Regions from separate parts of the Pseudomonas sp. COR18 genome, predicted to be linked through region 2. Evidence: predicted binding sites of a transcription regulator. Region 2 holds the regulator's gene; each other region holds the start of a gene.
What was found. Region 2 encodes sigma-54, which starts transcription at its own class of promoters, with help from an activator protein. Its sites were predicted from a motif close to ANTGGCATNNANNTTGCTNT; they were not measured.
Positions count from the first base shown of each region.

Region 1: flgB (flagellar basal body rod protein FlgB) is a predicted target of sigma-54. The motif match lies at 2,422-2,441, and genes of this name have one in related genera.
Region 3: nirB (nitrite reductase large subunit NirB) is a predicted target of sigma-54. The motif match lies at 1,617-1,636, and genes of this name have one in related genera.
Region 4: glnK (P-II family nitrogen regulator) is a predicted target of sigma-54. The motif match lies at 2,980-2,999, and genes of this name have one in related genera.

Region 1 is NZ_CP183808.1:4,116,172-4,121,104, forward strand. Features, by position in the region: gene flgA (flagellar basal body P-ring formation chaperone FlgA) at 1-374, opposite strand, end outside; gene ACM62G_RS19015 (chemotaxis protein CheV) at 455-1,381, shown strand; gene cheR (protein-glutamate O-methyltransferase CheR) at 1,434-2,261, shown strand; gene flgB (flagellar basal body rod protein FlgB) at 2,501-2,908, shown strand; gene flgC (flagellar basal body rod protein FlgC) at 2,912-3,355, shown strand; gene ACM62G_RS19035 (flagellar hook assembly protein FlgD) at 3,371-4,111, shown strand; gene flgE (flagellar hook protein FlgE) at 4,144-4,933, shown strand, end outside.
Region 2 is NZ_CP183808.1:3,681,646-3,686,578, forward strand. Features, by position in the region: gene ACM62G_RS16985 (superoxide dismutase) at 1-100, shown strand, start outside; gene ACM62G_RS16990 (HPr family phosphocarrier protein) at 339-611, opposite strand; gene rapZ (RNase adapter RapZ) at 628-1,485, opposite strand; gene ptsN (PTS IIA-like nitrogen regulatory protein PtsN) at 1,488-1,952, opposite strand; gene hpf (ribosome hibernation-promoting factor, HPF/YfiA family) at 1,962-2,267, opposite strand; gene ACM62G_RS17010 (RNA polymerase factor sigma-54) at 2,347-3,843, opposite strand; gene lptB (LPS export ABC transporter ATP-binding protein) at 4,038-4,763, opposite strand; gene lptA (lipopolysaccharide transport periplasmic protein LptA) at 4,763-4,933, opposite strand, start outside.
Region 3 is NZ_CP183808.1:5,917,274-5,922,206, reverse strand. Features, by position in the region: gene ACM62G_RS27205 (molybdopterin-dependent oxidoreductase) at 1-1,485, shown strand, start outside; gene nirB (nitrite reductase large subunit NirB) at 1,817-4,375, shown strand; gene nirD (nitrite reductase small subunit NirD) at 4,375-4,749, shown strand; gene ACM62G_RS27190 (hypothetical protein) at 4,913-4,933, shown strand, end outside.
Region 4 is NZ_CP183808.1:2,835,137-2,840,069, reverse strand. Features, by position in the region: gene sutA (transcriptional regulator SutA) at 2-331, opposite strand; gene ACM62G_RS13030 (secondary thiamine-phosphate synthase enzyme YjbQ) at 434-859, opposite strand; gene ACM62G_RS13025 (ammonium transporter) at 1,073-2,413, opposite strand; gene glnK (P-II family nitrogen regulator) at 2,449-2,787, opposite strand; gene ACM62G_RS13015 (accessory factor UbiK family protein) at 3,194-3,454, shown strand; gene ACM62G_RS13010 (methyl-accepting chemotaxis protein) at 3,512-4,933, opposite strand, start outside.

The DNA of each region.
Region 1 (4,933 bases), 430 kb from region 2:
TTGACCTGGGCCGGGACGAACACGGTCCATGGCGAGCTGCCTTCGCAGCGGATTTTCACCGTGACCCGGCCGATCGGTGTCGCCGGGCTTTCCAGGCTGGCTGTCAATTCCTTGTCACAGGCGGCCATGCGCAGGCGCGGGTCCAGCTGGTTGACCTGGATCTCGTAGCGCCCTTCGGTTTGACTGGTGGCCAGATAGTCTTCTACCGTGAACTCAAGAAAGCCTTGGGTCACGCCGATAAGCTGATCAGGCAGGGTCGCCGATTCCGCAAGAGCAGGGTTGCTCGGGTTCAGGCAGCATAAAACGGACACCACCGCGAGCAATCTGCGGTACTGTGATGTCAGGCGTCGAAAAAATGTCGTTTGTGCTTTCATAACGGTATAAAAAGCAAGGCTCGTGCCGTTTGTTCCTGAGTGGGCGTCGGATGATGAGGCTTTGATCAGAGAGGGCAGTCATGGCTGGTGTGATGGATTCGGTGAACCAGCGTACGCAACTGGTGGGGCAGAATCGCCTTGAGCTGCTGTTGTTCCGTCTCGACGGCCAGCAGCTCTACGGGATCAACGTGTTCAAGGTGCGCGAGGTGCTGCAATGCCCCAAGCTGACCTTGATGCCCAAGTCCAATCCGGTGGTGTGCGGTGTGGCGAACATTCGTGGGGCTACCATCCCGATCCTCGATCTGGCGATGGCCACGGGGGCCGGTGCACTCAAGGATCAGAGTAATCCGTTCGTGATCATTACGGAGTACAACACCAAGACCCAGGGGTTTTTGGTGAAGTCGGTGGAGCGCATCGTCAACATGAACTGGGAAGAGATCCATCCGCCACCCAAGGGGACCGGGCGCGATCACTACCTGACGGCGGTGACGCGCATCGACAACCAGTTGGTGGAAATCATCGATGTGGAGAAGATCCTCGCCGAGGTTTCGCCCATGTCCGAATCGGTTTCCCTGGGCGTGGTGGATGTCGAGACGCAGACCAAGGCGGTGTCCTTGCGGGTGCTCACGGTCGACGACTCGTCGGTGGCGCGCAAGCAGGTCACGCGTTGCCTGCAGACGGTCGGCGTCGAGGTGGTGGCGCTGAACGACGGCCGGCAGGCGCTGGACTATCTGCGCAAGCTGGTCGAGGAGGGCAAGAAGCCGGAGGAGGAATTCCTGATGATGATCTCCGACATTGAAATGCCGGAAATGGACGGCTATACCCTCACTGCTGAGATTCGCAGCGATCCGCGGATGCAAAAGCTGCACATCACTCTGCATACTTCCCTGTCAGGGGTATTCAACCAGGCGATGGTGAAGAAGGTCGGTGCCGATGACTTCCTTGCCAAGTTCCGACCTGATGACCTGGCGGCCCGGGTGGTTGACCGGATCAAGGCTGCAGGATAACAGCCGGGGACCCGTGTCCCCGGCGGTACAGACGATTTAAGAGGCGGCATCATTGTCTACGGGTAATTTGGATTTCGAACAGTTCCGGGTCTTCCTGGAAAAGGCCTGTGGCATTCTGCTCGGTGAAAACAAGCAATATCTGGTTTCCAGCCGTCTCAACAAGCTGATGGAGCAGAATGGCATCAAATCCCTGGGCGAACTGGTCCAGAGGATCCAGAGCCAGCCACGCAGCGGCTTGCGTGAACAGGTGGTGGATGCCATGACGACCAACGAAACGCTGTGGTTTCGTGACACCTATCCGTTTGAGGTGCTCAAGAACAAGGTCTTACCGGAAGCGATCAAGGCCAGCCCTGGCCAGCGCCTGCGGATCTGGTCGGCTGCTTGTTCATCGGGGCAGGAGCCCTACTCGATCTCGATGTCGATCGACGAGTTCGAACGGACCAACATGGGCCAGTTGAAGGCCGGGGCGCAGATTGTCGCCACCGACCTGTCGAGCCTGATGCTGACCAACTGCAAGACCGGCGAGTACGACAGCCTGGCGATTGGCCGCGGCCTGTCGCCCGAGCGCCTGCAGCGCTACTTCGATGCCAAGGGGCCGGGTCGCTGGGCGGTCAAGGCGCCGATCCGCAACCGGGTCGAGTTCCGCTCGTTCAACCTGCTGGACAGCTATGCCAGCCTGGGCAAGTTCGACATCGTGTTTTGCCGCAACGTGCTGATCTACTTCTCCGCCGAGGTGAAGAAGGACATCCTGATGCGCATCCACGGCAGCCTCAAGCCGGGCGGTTACCTGTTCCTGGGGGCGTCCGAAGCCCTCAACGGCCTGCCGGACCACTACCAGATGGTGCAATGCAGTCCGGGCATCATCTACAAGGCCAAGTAGCCAATCGTTCAATACCCCCGGCGGGAGCTCAAAAGGCTCCCGCTTTTTTTTGCCGCCAGTCTTGCCGCTTTGCTGGCGCTCGGCGGAAATGCCTTGCCGCTTTTCTGGCATTGCCGGCGGCAGTTATCCGGCAAGGCCTTGATTTACGGGGCTTGAGGAAACTGGCATGAGGCTTGCTATAGCTCTGTCAACGAAAAACCTGTTCCGACGATCAGGTCAACTCTCGAAGGTTTCCCGACATGAGCATCAGTTTCGACAAAGCGCTCGGCATCCACGAACAGGCCCTGAGCTTCCGTGCCCAGCGTGCCGAAGTCCTGGCCAACAACATCGCCAACGCCGATACCCCGAACTACAAGGCCCGGGACATGGACTTTTCCTCCGTGCTCGCCGAGCAGAGCGAAAAGGCCAGGAATGGCACCTTCGCGCTCAACACCACCAACAGCCGCCATATCGAAGCCCAGGGGCTGAGCAATGGCGACGCGGCATTGCAGTACCGCACCCCGATGCAGCCGTCGATCGACCAGAACACCGTGGATGCGCAGATCGAGCAATCGAACTACGCGCAGAACGCGGTCGACTTCCAGGCCAGCTTCACCCTGCTCAACAGTAAATTCAAAGGGCTGGTATCGGCCCTGCGTGGAGAGTAAGCCATGTCCCTTGCCAGCGTTTTCAACATTGCCGGTAGCGGCATGAGTGCCCAGACCACTCGGCTGAACACCGTCGCCAGTAACATCGCCAACGCCGAGACCGTCTCGTCGAGCATCGACAAGACCTACCGGGCGCGCCACCCGGTGTTCGCCACCATGTTCCAGAACAGCCAGGCCGGCGGCAGCAACTCGCTGTTCGAGGACCAGAACGCCGCGGGCCAGGGCGTTCAGGTGCTGGGTGTGGTCGAGGACCAGAGCAACCTGGAAGCGCGCTACGAGCCGAACCATCCGGCGGCCGACGCCAAGGGGTATGTCTACTACCCGAACGTCAACGTCGTCGAGGAAATGGCCGACATGATCTCCGCCAGCCGTTCGTTCCAGACCAACGCGGAAATGATGAACACCGCCAAGACCATGATGCAGAAGGTCCTGACCCTCGGTCAGTGATAAGGGGCGACAGACATGAGCGTTACCGACTCCACCAGCACCTCTTCGACTCTGAACGACATTCTTGCGGCGTCCAACGCCAAACTGACGAACAAGACCAGTACCGACTCGCTGGGCAATGCCATCAGCAGCGCATCCGGGGGCCAGACCCTGGGCAAGGACGCGTTCCTGAAGCTGCTGGTGACCCAGCTGAAGAACCAGAACCCGCTGGACCCGCAGGACAACAGCGCCTTCGTTGCGCAGTTGGCCCAGTTCAGCAGCCTGGAAGGCATCACCACGCTCAACAGCAGCGTCAACAACATCGCCAGCGCGTTCCAGTCGTCCCAGGCGCTGCAGGCGTCGTCGCTGGTCGGTCGTTCGGTCATCGTGCCGACCGGCAAGGCGGTGGTCGATACCAGCAAGAGCTTTACCGGCACCGCGGTCGTTACCGGTGCCACCGACAAAACCACGCTCAAGATCAGCGACTCCACCGGGAAAGTGGTCCGTACCATCGACCTGGGGGCCCAGACCGCGGCCGGTAACGTGCCCTTCGTCTGGGATGGCAAGGATGACTCCGGGACCCTGTTGTCCAGTGGCACCTACAGCTTCAGTGCGACCGCCAACCTCAAGGGCTCTGCGGACTCGACGGCGCTGGTCACCAACCTGCCGGCCACTGTCAGCAGCGTGAGCCTGTCGCAGAACGGCGGTGAAATGATGCTCAACCTGGCGGGCGTGGGCAGTATCGCTCTGTCCAAAGTCCAGACCATTGGCCTGTAAGAGCCGACCAACGCGAAACAAAGGAGAGAAGCATGTCTTTTAATATCGGTTTGAGCGGTCTCAACGCGGCCCAGAAACAGCTCGACGTCACCGGCAACAACATTGCCAACGTCAACACCACCGGCTTCAAGTCGTCCCGTGCGGAATTCGAAGACGTCTATTCGGCGACCAAGCTCGGTGTATCGTCCAAGACCATCGGCAACGGTGTGCGCCTGGCCAACGTTTCGCAGAACTTCGGCAACGGTGGCATGAACGTCACCGGCAACGCGTTGGACCTCGGTATCCAGGGCAACGGCTTTTTCACCCTGAGCGACAACGGCTCGCTGATGTACACCCGCGCCGGTACCTTCAAGACCGACAAGGACGGCTACGTCACCAACTCCGATGGTACTGCGCGCCTGCAGGGCTTCGCTGCCGACTCCAATGGCAACATCATTCCGGGCGTGCTGACCGACCTGCGTATCGACGTGTCGAACCTGCCGCCACAGACCACCACCAAGATCGGTGCAACGATCAACCTGGACTCCAAGTCGGCGGTGATCGATCAGTCCGTCACGCCGTTCGATCCATCGAATACGGCCAGCTATACCAAGCCGTTCAGCTCCGACATCTACGACTCCCAAGGCAACAAGCACTCGCTGGACCAGTATGTGGTCAAGACTGGTGCCAACACCTGGAACGTCTATACGCTGATTGACGGTCGCAATCCGAACGGTACGCTGCCCACTGTGGGGACCGTACCTCCGACCGTTCCGCCTGCGGCAACCGACCCTGTTCCCGTGGCAATGGTCTTTGACTCCTCCGGCAAGCTGACTTCCATCG
Region 2 (4,933 bases):
CCTGCTGTACCAGAACCGTCGCCCGGAATACATCAATGCTTTCTACAATGTGATCAACTGGCCGGAAGTCGAACGGCGTTATCTCGCGGCCCTGGCGTAAAACACACTACCCACAAGATCCAGAGCCGATGATGGAGACAGATACCGTGGCAATGAGCAGAGGGCGACGCTTTCGCCAGGGAGTTGGCTGGCTGTTGTTGCTGGCTGGAGTGGTGCTGCTCGTTGCCCGGTTGTTCGGCTGGCTGGCGGGTGCCTGATCAGCGGCAGGTTATCCGCTGCAGGCAGGCCTGCTTACCCACCGCTGATGGGGGAGCGGGCTTGCCCGCTCTGCCGGGGGGTTATTCGCCTTCGTCGAAGTAGTTGTTGATCAACGCCACCAACGCCGCCATGGCCTCGTCTTCCTGTTCGCCTTCGGTCTTTATGTGGATCCGGGTGCCCTTGCCCGCAGCCAGCATCATCATGGCCATGATGCTCTTGCCGTCGACCATGCTTTCGGGCGTGCGCCCGACCCGGATCTGGCAGGGATACTGGCCGGCAACGCCGACGAACTTCGCTGAAGCGCGGGCATGCAGGCCCAGCTTGTTGATGATTTCGATTTCCAGAGCGGGCATCGCGATGGTGATCCTTTCAGCTAAGGTCGCGGTGGCGGACCTGGACGTTCTTCAGGGACTGCTGCAACAACTGACCCAGGCGCTCGGTCAGGTAGACGGAGCGGTGGTGCCCGCCGGTGCAGCCAATGGCAATGGTGACGTAAGCACGGTTGCTGGCGGCGAAGCGTGGCAACCATTTGAGCAGGTAGCTGGAAATGTCCTGGAACATCTCCTCGACGTCCGGCTGTGCGGCGAGGTATTCGGCTACCGGCTGGTCGAGCCCGGACTGCTCGCGCAGTTCCGGTTTCCAATACGGGTTGGGCAGGCAGCGCACGTCGAACACCAGGTCGGCGTCCACCGGCATGCCGCGCTTGAAGCCGAACGATTCTACCAGAAATGCGGTGCCCGGTTCCGGCTGGTTCAGCAGCCGCAGCTTGATGGTATCGCGCAACTGATAGAGGTTGAGATTGGTGGTGTTGACCTTGAGGTCCGCCAGGTCGGCAATCGGCCCCAGCAGGTTGCTCTCGTCGCGGATGGCTTCGGCCAGCGAGCGGTTGGCGCTGCTCAGGGGGTGGCGTCGACGGGTCTCGGAGAAACGCTTGAGCAGGGTTTCCTCATCGGCATCCAGGTACAGCACGTCGCACTGGATATGTCGGCCGCGGACTTCGTCCAGCAGTTCGGGGAAACGTGACAGGTGGCTGGGCAGGTTGCGCGCGTCGATGGACACGGCGACCAGCGGTTGCGCCAGCTCGGTATGGATCAACGCCCGTTCGGCCAGTTCCGGCAGCAACCCGGCCGGCAGGTTGTCGATGCAGTAATAGCCGCTGTCCTCGAGTACGTCGAGGGCGGTGCTTTTACCTGAGCCGGAGCGGCCGCTGACGATGATCAAGCGCATGGTTACTGACCGTTCTGCACGTCCAGGACAACCTGATACAGGGCTTCATTGCTTGGTGCGCTACGCAGGCGGTCGCGCACCTCCTTGCGGTCCAGCATGCTGGCAATCTGCCGGAGCAGTTCCAGGTGCGCATCGGTGGCAGCCTGCGGGACCAGCAGCACGAACAGCAGGTCGACCGGGGCGCCGTCGATGGCGTCGAAATCGATAGGGGCGTCCAGGTGCATCAGGGCACTGATGGGCGCTTCGCAGCCCTTGAGCCGGCAGTGGGGGATGGCGATGCCATTGCCAAAGCCGGTGGAGCCGAGTTTTTCACGGGCGATCAGGCTCTCGTAGACATCCTGCATCTCCAGATCGGGCACTTCGCGGCTGATCAGGTTGGCAATTTGTTCGAGTGCACGCTTTTTACTGCCGCCCGGCACGTTCACCAGGGAACGGCCGGGGGTCAGGATATTTTCAAGTCGAATCATGGGAGGATGTTAACGACCCGTACCTTGGAGCAGGTGCAGGTTCTTTTCCTTGTGCTTTTTCAGTTGGCGGTCGAGCTTGTCGGTCAGCAGGTCGATTGCTGCATACATGTCGTCATGTTCTGCATTGGCAACCACCTCGCCGCCGTGGATATGCAAAGTGGCCTCGATTTTCTGCTTCAGTTTCTCGACGGCCATTGTCACCTGTACGTTGGTGATCTTGTCGAAGTGGCGTTCCAATCGGTCGAGTTTTTCACCGATATAGACACGCAGTGGTTCGGTCACTTCCAGTTGGTGTCCACTGATGTTGACTTGCATACAGCTTCTCCTTCGTTGCCAGTGCATAAAGCGGCAAGCCTGATGGCTTGCCACTGGAACGCTGTGGCACGCCCGGCGGTTACATCAACCGCTTCCGTTCGCTGGAAGGCGCGATTCCGAGGGACTCGCGGTACTTGGCGACGGTACGACGGGCGACCTGAATGCCTTGTGCCTCCAGTAAACCAGCGATCTTGCTGTCACTCAACGGCTTTTTCTGATTTTCCGCCGCCACCAGTTTCTTGATGATTGCGCGGATCGCCGTGGACGAGCATTCGCCGCCTTCGGAAGTGCTGACGTGGCTGGAGAAAAAGTATTTCAGTTCGTAGATACCGCGGGGGGTATGCATGAATTTCTGGGTGGTGACCCGGGAAATGGTCGACTCGTGCATGCCCACCGCTTCGGCGATGTCGTGCAGCACCAGCGGCTTCATCGCCTCGTCGCCGTACTCCAGGAAACCGCGCTGATGCTCGACGATCTGGGTGGCGACCTTCATCAGTGTCTCGTTGCGGCTCTGCAGGCTCTTGATGAACCAGCGCGCCTCCTGCAACTGGTTGCGCATGAAGGTGTTGTCGGCACTGGTGTCGGCACGGCGGACGAAGCCGGCATACTGCGGGTTGACCCGCAGGCGTGGCACCGATTCCTGGTTCAGTTCCACCAGCCAGCGTTCGTTGTCCTTGCGCACGATCACGTCGGGGACCACGTACTCGGCTTCGGTCGACTCGATCTGCGAGCCGGGGCGCGGGTTGAGGCTCTGTACCAGTTCGATGACCTGGCGCAGTTCGTCTTCCTTGAGTTTCATGCGCCGCATCAGCTGACTGTAGTCGCGGCTGCCCAGCAGGTCGATGAAATCGGTGACCAGGCGCTTGGCCTCGTTCAGCCAGGGGGTCTTGGCCGGCAGCTGGCGCAGTTGCAGCAGCAGGCATTCGCCGAGGTTGCGCGCGCCGATGCCGGCGGGCTCGAACTGCTGGATGCGATGCAGGACGGCCTCGATCTCGTCGAGTTCGATGTCCAGCTCCGGGTCGAACGCTTCGAGAATCTCTTCGAGGGTCTCGTCCAGGTAGCCCTGGTTGTTGATGCAGTCGATCAGGGTCACGGCGATCAGGCGATCGGTGTCGGACATCGGAGCCAGGTTCAGTTGCCACAGCAGGTGGCTTTGCAGGCTTTCGCCGGCCGAGGTGCGGGTGGTGAAGTCCCACTCGTCGTCATCGTTGCCGGGCAGGCTGCTGGCGCTGGTCTGGTAGACGTCCTCCCAGGCGGTGTCGACCGGGAGTTCGTTGGGAATGCGTTCGCTCCACTCGCCTTCGTCGATGTTGTCGACGGTGGGGGCGGTTTCCTGCTGGTAGGAGGTTTCCGGGATTTCGGGCGTGGTGTTCTGCTCGGCCTTGTCGGCCATTGGATCGCTGTTATCGAAGTCGTCGCCTTCTTCCTGGCGTTCGAGCATCGGATTGGATTCCAGGGCTTCCTGGATTTCCTGCTGAAGATCCAGGGTCGACAATTGGAGCAGGCGGATGGCCTGTTGCAGCTGCGGCGTCATCGTCAGCTGCTGGCCCATTTTAAGGACTAGCGATGGTTTCATGGCAGGGGCTTAACACCTTATTTGCCGGCGCGCATGCGCCATCCACTACAGGGCGCCGGAGCGCCAAACATAAGCAAATTATATGCCCGAAACCGGAGTGTTTGCCTAGAGCGCTGTAACAATAAAAAGCCGGAAAAAGCGGTGGTTCTTATCGAAAACTCATGCGCTCAGGCGGGTATTGGGTTCCCCGATGCTTACAGGCGGAACTCGTGGCCCAGATAGACTTCCTTGACCAGTTCGTTGGCCAGGATGGTTTGCGAATCGCCTTCGGCGATCAGTTGTCCATCGTTGACGATATAGGCGGTCTCACAGATATCCAGGGTCTCGCGGACGTTGTGGTCGGTGATCAGTACACCGATGCCCTTGGCCTTGAGGTGATGGATGATCTGCTTGATGTCGCCCACGGAAATCGGGTCGACACCGGCGAACGGTTCGTCCAGCAGGATGAACTTCGGCGCGGTGGCCAGGGCACGGGCGATTTCCACGCGGCGTCGTTCACCACCGGACAGGCTCATGCCGAGGTTGTCACGGATGTGGCTGATATGGAATTCCTGCAGCAGGCTTTCCAGCTCCTTGCGACGGGCGGCCTTGTCGAGGTCCTTGCGGGTCTCGAGGATCGCCATGATGTTGTCGGCCACCGACAGCTTGCGGAAAATCGAGGCTTCCTGGGGCAGATAGCCGATCCCGGCGCGGGCGCGGCCGTGCATCGGCTGGTGGCTGACGTCCTGGTCGTCGATCAGCACGCGACCCTGGTCGGCCTGGACCAGGCCGACGATCATGTAGAAACAGGTGGTCTTGCCAGCACCGTTGGGGCCGAGCAGGCCGACGATCTGTCCGCTTTCGATCGACAGGCTGACGTCACGCACGACCTGGCGACTTTTATAGGCCTTGGCCAGATGCTGGGCTTTCAGAATTGCCATTACTGGGCCTTGTGCTCGTCAGTTTTCTTTTTCGGCTGGATAACCATGTCGATGCGCTGGCGCGGCGTGGTGATCGGGCTGCCGTTGGCGCGACCGGCGGTTGCCACCTGTTTCACCGTGTCGTAGACGATCTTCTCGCCTTCGGTGGTGTTGCCTTCGTTGACCACCTT
Region 3 (4,933 bases), 2.2 Mb from region 2:
GCCTCGATGGACAGCATCCAGGCTCGGGAGCTGAGCCAGGCTGGCCGTGCGCTGCTGCTGACCAGCACCTTCGGTGACGGCGACCCGCCGGACAACGCCCATGGCCTGTGGCAGGCGCTGGAAGCCGACGATGCCCCGAGCCTGGCCCATCTGCGCTTTGCCGTGCTGGCCTTCGGTGACTCCAGCTACGATCAGTTCTGCGGCTTCGGCCGCAAGCTCGACGAGCGCCTGCACAGTCTCGGCGCACAGCGTCTGGCGGCCCGGGTCGACTGCGAGCCGGACTACCAGGAGCCGGCCAGCGCCTGGTTGGAACAGCTCGATTCGGCCCTCACCGACCAGCCTGTGGTGCTCGTCGGTGCCCCACGTTACAGCCGCCAGCAACCGTTTTCGGCCCGGCTCAAGCACAACCGTCTGCTCAGCGGCCCCGACGCGGGCAAGGAAACCCGGCAGTTCGTCTTCGACCTGGCTGACAGCGGCCTCGACTACCAGGCCGGCGATGCCCTCGGTGTCTGGCCCAGCCACTGCCCCGAACAGGTGGAACAACTGCGTGGCTGCCTGAGCGCGTGCAGCGCCGAGACGGTGGTGTTCCTCAAGGACCAGACGCCCATGCCGCTGGTCGACGCCCTGAGCCGCCATCTGGAGATCGGCCGGATCAGTCCGGCCTTGTTGCAACGGGTCTTTCAACGCTCGGGCAGCAGCCAGCTCAAGCGCCTGCTGGCCGATGAACACAAGACCGAGCTCAAGGACTGGCTGTGGGGCCGGCAACCGGCGGATCTGCTGCGCGAGCTGCAGGTCGAGCTGGGTGCGCAGGAACTGGTGGATTGCCTGAAACCGCTGCAACCGCGGCTGTATTCGATTTCCTCGAGCCCCAAGGCACATCCGGGCGAAGTGCACCTGACGGTTTCGACTGTCCGCTACGAGCACGCCGGGCAGGCGCGTTCCGGTTGCTGTTCGGGGTTCCTCGCCGACCGCGCCGAGGGCCTGGATGTGCCGATCTTCGTGCAGAAATCGGCGAACTTCCGCCCGCCAGCCGATCCTTCGGCGCCGATGATCATGGTCGGTCCGGGTACCGGCATTGCGCCGTTCCGGGCCTTTCTGCAGGAGCGCCAGGCGATCGGCGCAACGGGCAGGAACTGGCTGTTCTTCGGCGAGCAGCATGCCGCCAGTGACTTCTACTACCGCGAGGAACTGCAGGCATGGTGTGAACAGGGCCATCTGCAGCGGCTCGATACCGCGTTTTCCCGGGACCAGGCGCAGAAGATCTACGTGCAGCAGCGGATGATCGAGCAAGGCGCACAGTTGTGGGCCTGGCTGGAGGAAGGTGCGGGGTTCTATGTGTGCGGCGATGCCAGCCGCATGGCGCGGGATGTGGATGCGGCGCTCAGGCAGGTGGTACGCACCCATGGTGGGTTGGATGCGGATGCGGCACAGGCATATGTCCAGGCGTTGGCGGCGGACAAGCGTTATGTGCGGGATGTGTATTGAGCCGCATTCATCCGTGAAAGAGCCCTGGGGGGCGCCCCCATAGCTGGCAGCCGCCAAGCGGAACGCACCAACACAGGTCGAATTTATTCGGAAAATACCGACAAAGACCGAGTAAACCGTACAAACCGGCACTTGGCACACTCCCTGCTTTTATCCAGTCACTTTCTGCCATGAATGACCTGGCAGACCGTTCAGGTGGTCAACGGCGATCACACACAGAACAGGAATAAGACACCAGGCAAAGGCGCCTGGAGCTTCGGCTCCAGGCGTTTTTTTTTGCATTTTTTCTGGCTGCGCCAGTCCGTGACTGGCCGTGATCCGAGGAAGCTCCATGAACGCTATCGTAAATGTCGAACATCGCAGAAAACTGGTGATCGTGGGTAATGGCATGGTCGGCCACCACTGCGTCGAGCAGTTGATCGAGCGTGGCGCCCTGCATCAGTTCGAACTGCATGTCTATGGAGAGGAATGGCAACCGGCCTATGACCGCGTGCACCTGTCCGAATATTTCGCCGGCAAGGACGCCCAGGCCCTGGCCCTCGGCGAGCCCGGCTTGTACGAGCGTCACGGGGTCAGGCTGCACCTGGGCGTCGAAGTGCTGGAGATCGACCGCGACAGGCGCGAGATCGTCACCCGTTCAGGCCGCCAGCCCTACGACCAGTTGATCCTGGCCACCGGTTCCTATCCGTTCGTGCCGCCGATTCCCGGCTCCGAAGGCTCGGCGCGGCTGGTCTACCGCACCCTCGACGATCTCGACGCGATCCGCGCGGCCGCCGCCGAAGCACGCCGTGGCGTGGTGGTCGGCGGCGGCCTGCTGGGCCTGGAGGCGGCCAATGCGCTCAAGTCCCTAGGCCTGGAAGCCCATGTGGTCGAGTTCGCCCCGCGTCTGATGCCGGTGCAACTGGACGGCGATGGCGGTGCCGCCCTCAAGGCGCAGATCGAAGGCCTGGGCGTCGGTGTCCACCTCTCCCGTGCAACCAAGGAAATAGTCGCCGGCGAGCAGTACCGCTACCGGATGAATTTCGACGGCGGCGAATTTCTCGAAACCGACCTGATCGTCTTCTCCGCCGGGATTCGCCCCCGGGACCTGCTGGGCCGCAACAGCGGGCTGGAGATCGCGCCACGGGGCGGCATCGTCATCGACAGCCACTGCCAGACCAGCGACCCGGCCATCTCGGCCATCGGCGAATGCGCCGCCTGGAACGGCAGCGTGTTCGGCCTGGTCGCGCCGGGCTACAGCATGGCGCGCAATGTCGCCAGCCGCCTGGCCGGTGAAGCCGCGGACACCTTCAACGGTGCCGACATGTCGACCAAGCTCAAGCTGCTCGGCGTCGATGTCGGTTCGATCGGCGATGCCCACGGCGCCACCCCGGGCGCACGCAGCTATCGCTTCATCGACGAGGCCAACTCCGCCTACCGGCGCCTGGTGGTCGATGCCGAGGGCAAGAAGGTCATCGGTGCGGTACTGGTGGGCGACAACAGCTACTACGACACCCTGCTGCAATACGTACAGAACTCCATCGCCCTGCCCCAGGACCCGGCCAGCCTGATCCTGCCCATGAACGAAGGCACCCCGACCCTCGGTGCCGATGCCCTGCCCGCCACGGCGACCATCTGCTCCTGCCACAACGTCACCAAGGGCGCGATCTGCTGCGCGGTGGATGCCGGTTGCAGCGATCTGTCCGATCTCAAGGCGCAGACCAAAGCCGCCACCGGCTGCGGCGGCTGCAGCGCGCTGCTCAAGCAGGTCTTCGAGCACGAACTGGTGTCCCGCGGCGTGGCCGTCGACAAGAGCCTCTGCGAACACTTCGCCCATACCCGCCAGGAGCTCTACGCCCTGGTTAGGGTCGGTGGCATCGAGACCTTCGAGGAACTGCTCGCCCGTCACGGCAAGGGTCACACCGGCTGCGACATCTGCAAGCCGGCGGTGGGGTCGATCCTCGCTTCGTGCTGGAACCGGCCGATCATGGACAAGGCGCTGGTGCCGCTGCAGGACACCAACGACACCTTCATGGCCAACATGCAGAAGAACGGCACCTACTCGATCATCCCGCGGATCGCCGCCGGCGAAATCACTCCGGACAAGCTGATCGCCCTGGGTGTGGTGGCGAAGAAATATGACCTCTACACCAAGATCACCGGTGGCCAGCGCATCGACCTGTTCGGCGCACAACTGCACGAACTGCCAGAGATCTGGGGCGAACTGATCGATGCCGGCTTCGAGACCGGCCATGGCTATGGCAAGTCGCTGCGCACGGTGAAATCCTGCGTCGGCAGCACCTGGTGCCGTTACGGTGTGCAGGACAGCGTGGCCATGGCCCTGCTGTTGGAGAACCGCTACAAGGGCCTGCGCGCACCACACAAGTTCAAGCTGGCGGTGTCCGGCTGCACCCGCGAATGCGCCGAGGCCCAGAGCAAGGACATCGGCGTGATCGCCACCGAGAAAGGCTGGAACCTGTATGTCTGCGGCAACGGCGGCATGCGCCCACGCCACGCCGAGCTGTTCGCCACCGACCTGGATGATGAGACGCTGATCCGCTACGTCGACCGTTTCCTCATGTTCTACATCCGCACCGCCGACCGCCTGCAACGCACCTCGGTGTGGCGGGAAAACCTCGAGGGCGGCCTCGACTACCTCAAGGCGGTGATCATCGACGACAGCCTGGGCCTGGCCGCCGAGCTGGAGAACCAGTTGCAACGGGTGGTCGAGCGCTACGAATGCGAGTGGGCCAACGCGATCAGCGACCCGGAAAAACTCAAGCGCTTCCGCACCTTCGTCAACGACCGGCGCGGCGACCCGGACATCCATTTCGTCAAGGAACGTGCGCAGCGCCGGCCGGTGCGCGCCGATGAACTCAACCTGATTGCCGTACATGAGGAGGTGCTCTGATGGGCCAGTCAACCGCACAACACAGCATGGCCAACGATTTGCAGTGGCAGGCGGTCTGCCGCCGCGAAGACCTGGTGGAGAACTCCGGCGTGGTGGTCTGGTTCCACTGCGCCCAGGTCGCGCTGTTCTACCTGCCCGATGACACCCGGGGACGCACCCTGTATGCCATCGACAACCATGACCCGTTGTCCGGCGCCAATGTGATCGGCCGCGGCATCGTCGGCCATATCAAGGGCCAGCCGGTGATCGCCTCGCCGCTGTACAAGCAGCACTTCAACCTCGAGGACGGCAGTTGCCTGGAGTATCCGGAGCAGCAGTTGCGAGTCTGGCCAGTGCGCTGGGCCGGCGATGAAGTGCAGATCGCGGTGATCTGACGTTCGTCGGGAACCTGGCAAGACTGTCAGAACTGACAGTAGCCAGTCTCGACCGCGCAGGCCCTAATGGGCGTCTGGCAGCTGTATCCATCCGGATTGCCAGCGGGACAGGTGTTGCCCAGGCAGCACCTGTCGCTTGTCAGCCACGATGGAGATCACGACGATGGATCACACTCCTCTTCCC
Region 4 (4,933 bases), 850 kb from region 2:
CTCAGATAGGGCGGCTGCCGTACTTGTTATCCGGCTTCTTGGGCGGATCGGCGACCACATTGGCCTCCACTTCCTGCACCTTGCCGCCGCGCGCCAGGAATTCTTCCATGGCCCGCGCCAGAGCATCGCGCTCCTTGTTCTTGGTCTCGACGCTGGGCAGCTCATCGACCGATACCGCAGCCTTGGCCTTGCCCTTGGAGGTCGGAGCAGGAACGTCGCCGCCATCGTCGTCGGCAACGTCCACGTCTTCTGCAGACGCTTCCAGGCCTTCTTCGTTCTCGTCTTCGTCACCTACTTCGAGGTCATCGTTTTCCAGATCATCGTCGCTCATGTTCTACCTCATGACTTGCGAAAAGCAGATTAGTTATAGCCCAGCTATGCCGACTGTCGAAGGCTGCCGGAAAAAAATCAACATCCACTGGTGTCCAGCGGCTTATGCCCCATCACCCTGAAGGGTGGCAAGGACTTTACGGGCACCGCCATGATCGCGGTGCTCGCCAAGATAGACGCCTTGCCAGGTACCCAGCGCCAGCCGCCCCGCCGTTACCGGCAAAGTCAGCTGACAGCCTAGCAAACTGGCCTTGAAGTGCGCCGGCAAATCGTCCGCACCTTCGTCGTTGTGTTCATAGTCGAGGTCGCCTTGCGGGACCAGTCGATTGAAAAAACGCTCGAAGTCGCGACGAACCGCCGGATCGGCATTCTCGTTGATGGTCAACGAGGCCGAGGTATGCTGCAGCCACAAGTGCAACAGACCGACCCGACATGCCTTGAGTTCAGGCAGGCCCGCGAGCAACTCATCGGTCACCAAATGAAAACCCCGGGGCTTGGCCCGCAAGGTGATCAGTGTCTGTTGCCACATACAGTTCTCCGCCCATCGGCGCGCATTCTAGCGCGCTCAGGAAAAAAGCAAAGCGCCTAATACGCCTGCCATGCTGTAAGCCATTGCCCCATGGGAACAGGGCCCGGTGTTTTGTCCGCAATGCCTCTGGATAAATCCTTTCAGGCCTTTTCGCATGGACAAAATCCGGACAAAAAAATGCCCGGCAAGCCGGGCATTTTTTTTCTGAGGCGCTTAGAGGTTATAGCCGCGCTCGTTGTGTTGTGCCAGGTCGAGACCGACCGATTCTTCCTCGTCGGTCACCCGCAGGCCCATCACCACATCCAGCACTTTCAGGATCACGTAAGTGACGATCGCGGTGTAGATGACGGTGAAGCCGACACCCTTGCACTGTACCCAGACCTGAGCGGCCACGTCGGTGGTCGCGGCGTTGAAGCCACCCATCGACGGAGCGGCGAACACACCGGTCAGGATCGCGCCGAGGATACCGCCGATGCCGTGCACGCCGAAGGCGTCCAGGGAATCGTCGTAACCGAGCTTGCGCTTGAGCGAAGTGGCGCAGAAGAAGCACACCACGCCAGCGGCCAGGCCGATGATCAGTGCCCCCATCGGGCCAACGGTGCCGGCAGCCGGCGTAATGGCAACCAGGCCGGCAACCACGCCCGAGGCGATACCCAGTGCGCTTGGTTTGCCGTGGGTCAGCCACTCGGCAAACATCCAGCCCAGCGCGGCAGCGGCGGTGGCGATCTGGGTCACCAGCATCGCCATGCCGGCGGTACCGTTGGCCGCGGCAGCGGAACCGGCGTTGAAGCCGAACCAGCCGACCCACAGCATGGCCGCGCCGATCAGGGTGTAGCCCAGGTTATGCGGGGCCATCGGAGTGGTTGGGTAGCCCTTGCGCTTGCCCAGCACCAGGCAGGCCACGAGACCGGCGATACCGGCGTTGATGTGCACCACGGTGCCACCAGCGAAGTCCAGCACGCCCCAGTCGCCCAGCAGCGAACCGGCGCCGCCCCAGACCATGTGCGCAATCGGTGCATAGACCAGAGTGAACCAGACGCCCATGAAGATCAGCATCGCGGAGAATTTCATGCGCTCGGCGAAGGCACCGACGATCAGCGCCGGAGTGATGATGGCGAAGGTCATCTGGAAGGTGACGAACACGGCCTCGGGGAACAACGCCGCCGGACCGGTGATGCTGGCAGGCGTGATACCGGCCAGGAACGCCTTGCTCATGCCGCCGAAGAAGGAATTGAAATTGACCACGCCGGCTTCCATCCCGGTGCTGTCGAACGCCAGACTGTAGCCGTAGATGAACCACAGGATGGTGATCAGGCCGGTGATGGCGAAGCACTGCATCATCACCGAAAGAATGTTTTTCGAACGCACCATGCCGCCATAGAACAGCGCCAGGCCCGGAATGGTCATGAACAGCACGAGGGCTGTGGAGGTCAGCATCCAGCTGGTGTCACCGGCATTGAGCACGGGCGCGGGAGCAGGATCCGCCGCCATGGCCATGGCTGGCATTATTAGGGACAACAGGGCTCCTAGCCCTGCGAATTTACGCAGAGTCATATTGTTTTCTCCTGGGGCGTTGGGGTTTGGGCGGCTTAAATGGCGTCGGTATCGGTTTCGCCGGTACGGATGCGAATAGCCTGTTCCAGATTGACCACGAAGATCTTGCCGTCACCGATCTTGCCGGTGTTGGCGGCCTTGGTTATCGCCTCGATAACCCGATCGAGATCCTTGTCGTCGATGGCGACGTCGATCTTCACCTTGGGCAGGAAGTCGACCACGTATTCCGCGCCGCGATACAGCTCGGTGTGGCCTTTCTGCCGACCGAAGCCCTTGACCTCAGTGACGGTAATGCCCTGCACGCCGATCTCGGACAACGACTCGCGCACATCGTCCAATTTGAACGGCTTGATGATGGCAGTGACTAGCTTCATGAAACTCTCTCCCGAATTGGTGGACTTGCCCCAGGAAAACAAACCCGACTCAAGTCTAAGCGCAGTGCCTGGCTTTGTAACGCGCCGTCAGCCCTGATCAGCCCGTCGACGTCAGCCAACCGTTGCCGATTGGCCGAGCCCGCCGCACTGCCTGGTCACAGCGACTGCATCAGTGCATGGGTCATGAGTGTCTAAGCAGAAACCTTGCCATCTCTGCAAAACCCATGATTTTCAAGCTCTTGCCCCTCATGGCCAGGGAAAAGCCGCGCCACGCCCCAATGGCACGCACAACAACGGTGCGCGGGCGCCCGGCGGCCTGCGCAAAAAGCGTGCACCGCCGCCCACGAAAATCACTATAGACACTGCGTGGTACACTGGGCCGACCCTGTATCCGGAAATCCACATCATGCTCGCGCCCAAAGACTTCCTCGACGCCCTGAGCGGTCAAGCCTCCCGCCTGTTCAATGGCGAAAGCCCGCTGCCGCGCAACGAAATCGAAAGCCAGTTCAAGGCCCTGCTGCAGAGCGGTTTCAGCAAGCTGGACCTGGTCAGCCGGGAAGAATTCGATAGCCAGATGGTGGTCCTGGCCCGCACCCGTGCGCGCCTGGAGAGCCTGGAGGCGAAGGTCGCCGAACTGGAAGCACGGCTGGCGCCCACCCAGGAATGAAGCACCCGGCGCCGTTATGGCGCCAGGCGACAAACCGGGCCGGACGGCCCAGTGGAATCAGAGCCGGAAACGGCTGACCAGCGAGTTGAAGGACAGCGCCAGGTTCGACAGTTCCTGGCTCGACGCGTTGGTCTGATTCGCCCCGGCGGCAGTCTGGGTCGAAAGATCCTGGATGTTCACCAGGTTGCGATCCACCTCGCGAGCCACATGGGCCTGCTCCTCGGACGCGGTGGCGATCACCAGGTTGCGGCCGTTGATCTGCGCGATGCCGTCGGCAATCTGTTCCAGCGCCTCACCGGTGGCCCGCGCCAGATCCTGGGTCTCGGTGACCAGCGCCTGGCTCTTGCCCATGGCCTCGACCGCGCTGTCGGCCCGGTCCTGTACCGCATGAATCATGGCCTCGATCTCGCCGGTGGACGCCTGGGTCCGCGCTGCCAGGGCCCGCACCTCATCGGCGACCACGGCAAAGCCGCGGCCCTGCTCACCGGCGCGGGCCGCCTCGATGGCCGCGTTGAGCGCCAGCAGGTTGGTCTGCTCGGCGATACCACGAATCACGTCCAGCACCTGGCCTATATCGCGCACCTGCACCGCCAGGTCCTTCACCAGGCCGGTGGACGAGGTGATTTCCCGGGTCGCGTTGTTGATCGCCTGCACCGCGCTGCGGGCCTGGTCGCGCCCGCTGCTGGCCTGCGAACTGGTCGACTGCGAAGCCTGTGAAGTCGACACGGCATTACGCGCCACTTCCTCGACCGCCGAGGTCATTTCCGTGACGGCGGTGGCGGCCTGTTGGATTTCGTCATTCTGGCGGGTCAGCGCCCGGCTGCCGTCATCGGTGACCGCCGTCAGTTCCTCGGCGGCGGACGCCAGTTGGTCGGCGGCGCTGGCGATCTGCTGGATGGTGTTCTTCAGGCTGTCCTGCATGTCGCCCAGGGCCTTGAGCAACTGGCCGGCCTCGTCGCGGCCGTGGCTGCTGATGCGCTGGGTCAGGTCGCCCTCCGCGATGCGCTGGGCACAGTCGACCGCAGTGGCGATCGGCCGGCTGATCAGGCGGCTGATGAAAAAGCCCAGCAGCACGGCCGCGATGAAGGCGATGCCGATACCGCTGTACAGCACCGCCCTGGCCGTCGCCTCCTGGGCTGCCGCCGCCTTGGCGTCCTCGCTGATCTGGCGATCGTTGGAGTCGATCATGATGGTCAACTGGTCCATGACCTTGCGGTAGGCCTTCTGCAGGTCACCCAGCAGCAAGACGCGGCCGTTCTCCAGGTCGCCCGCCGCCATCATCGCCACATAGCGCTGCACCAGCGCCTGGTAGATCGGCCAGTCGCGCGCCATCTGGTCACCGGCAATGCGCTCGTCCTCGGCCAGCGGCCCCTTGCGGTAGGCGGCGAACGCCTGCTCGCTGGCCAACTGATTGGCTTTCATCGAGGCCAGGAACTCATCCTTGACGCTCTGCGGGGCATTGCCCGCGGTGGCGACATA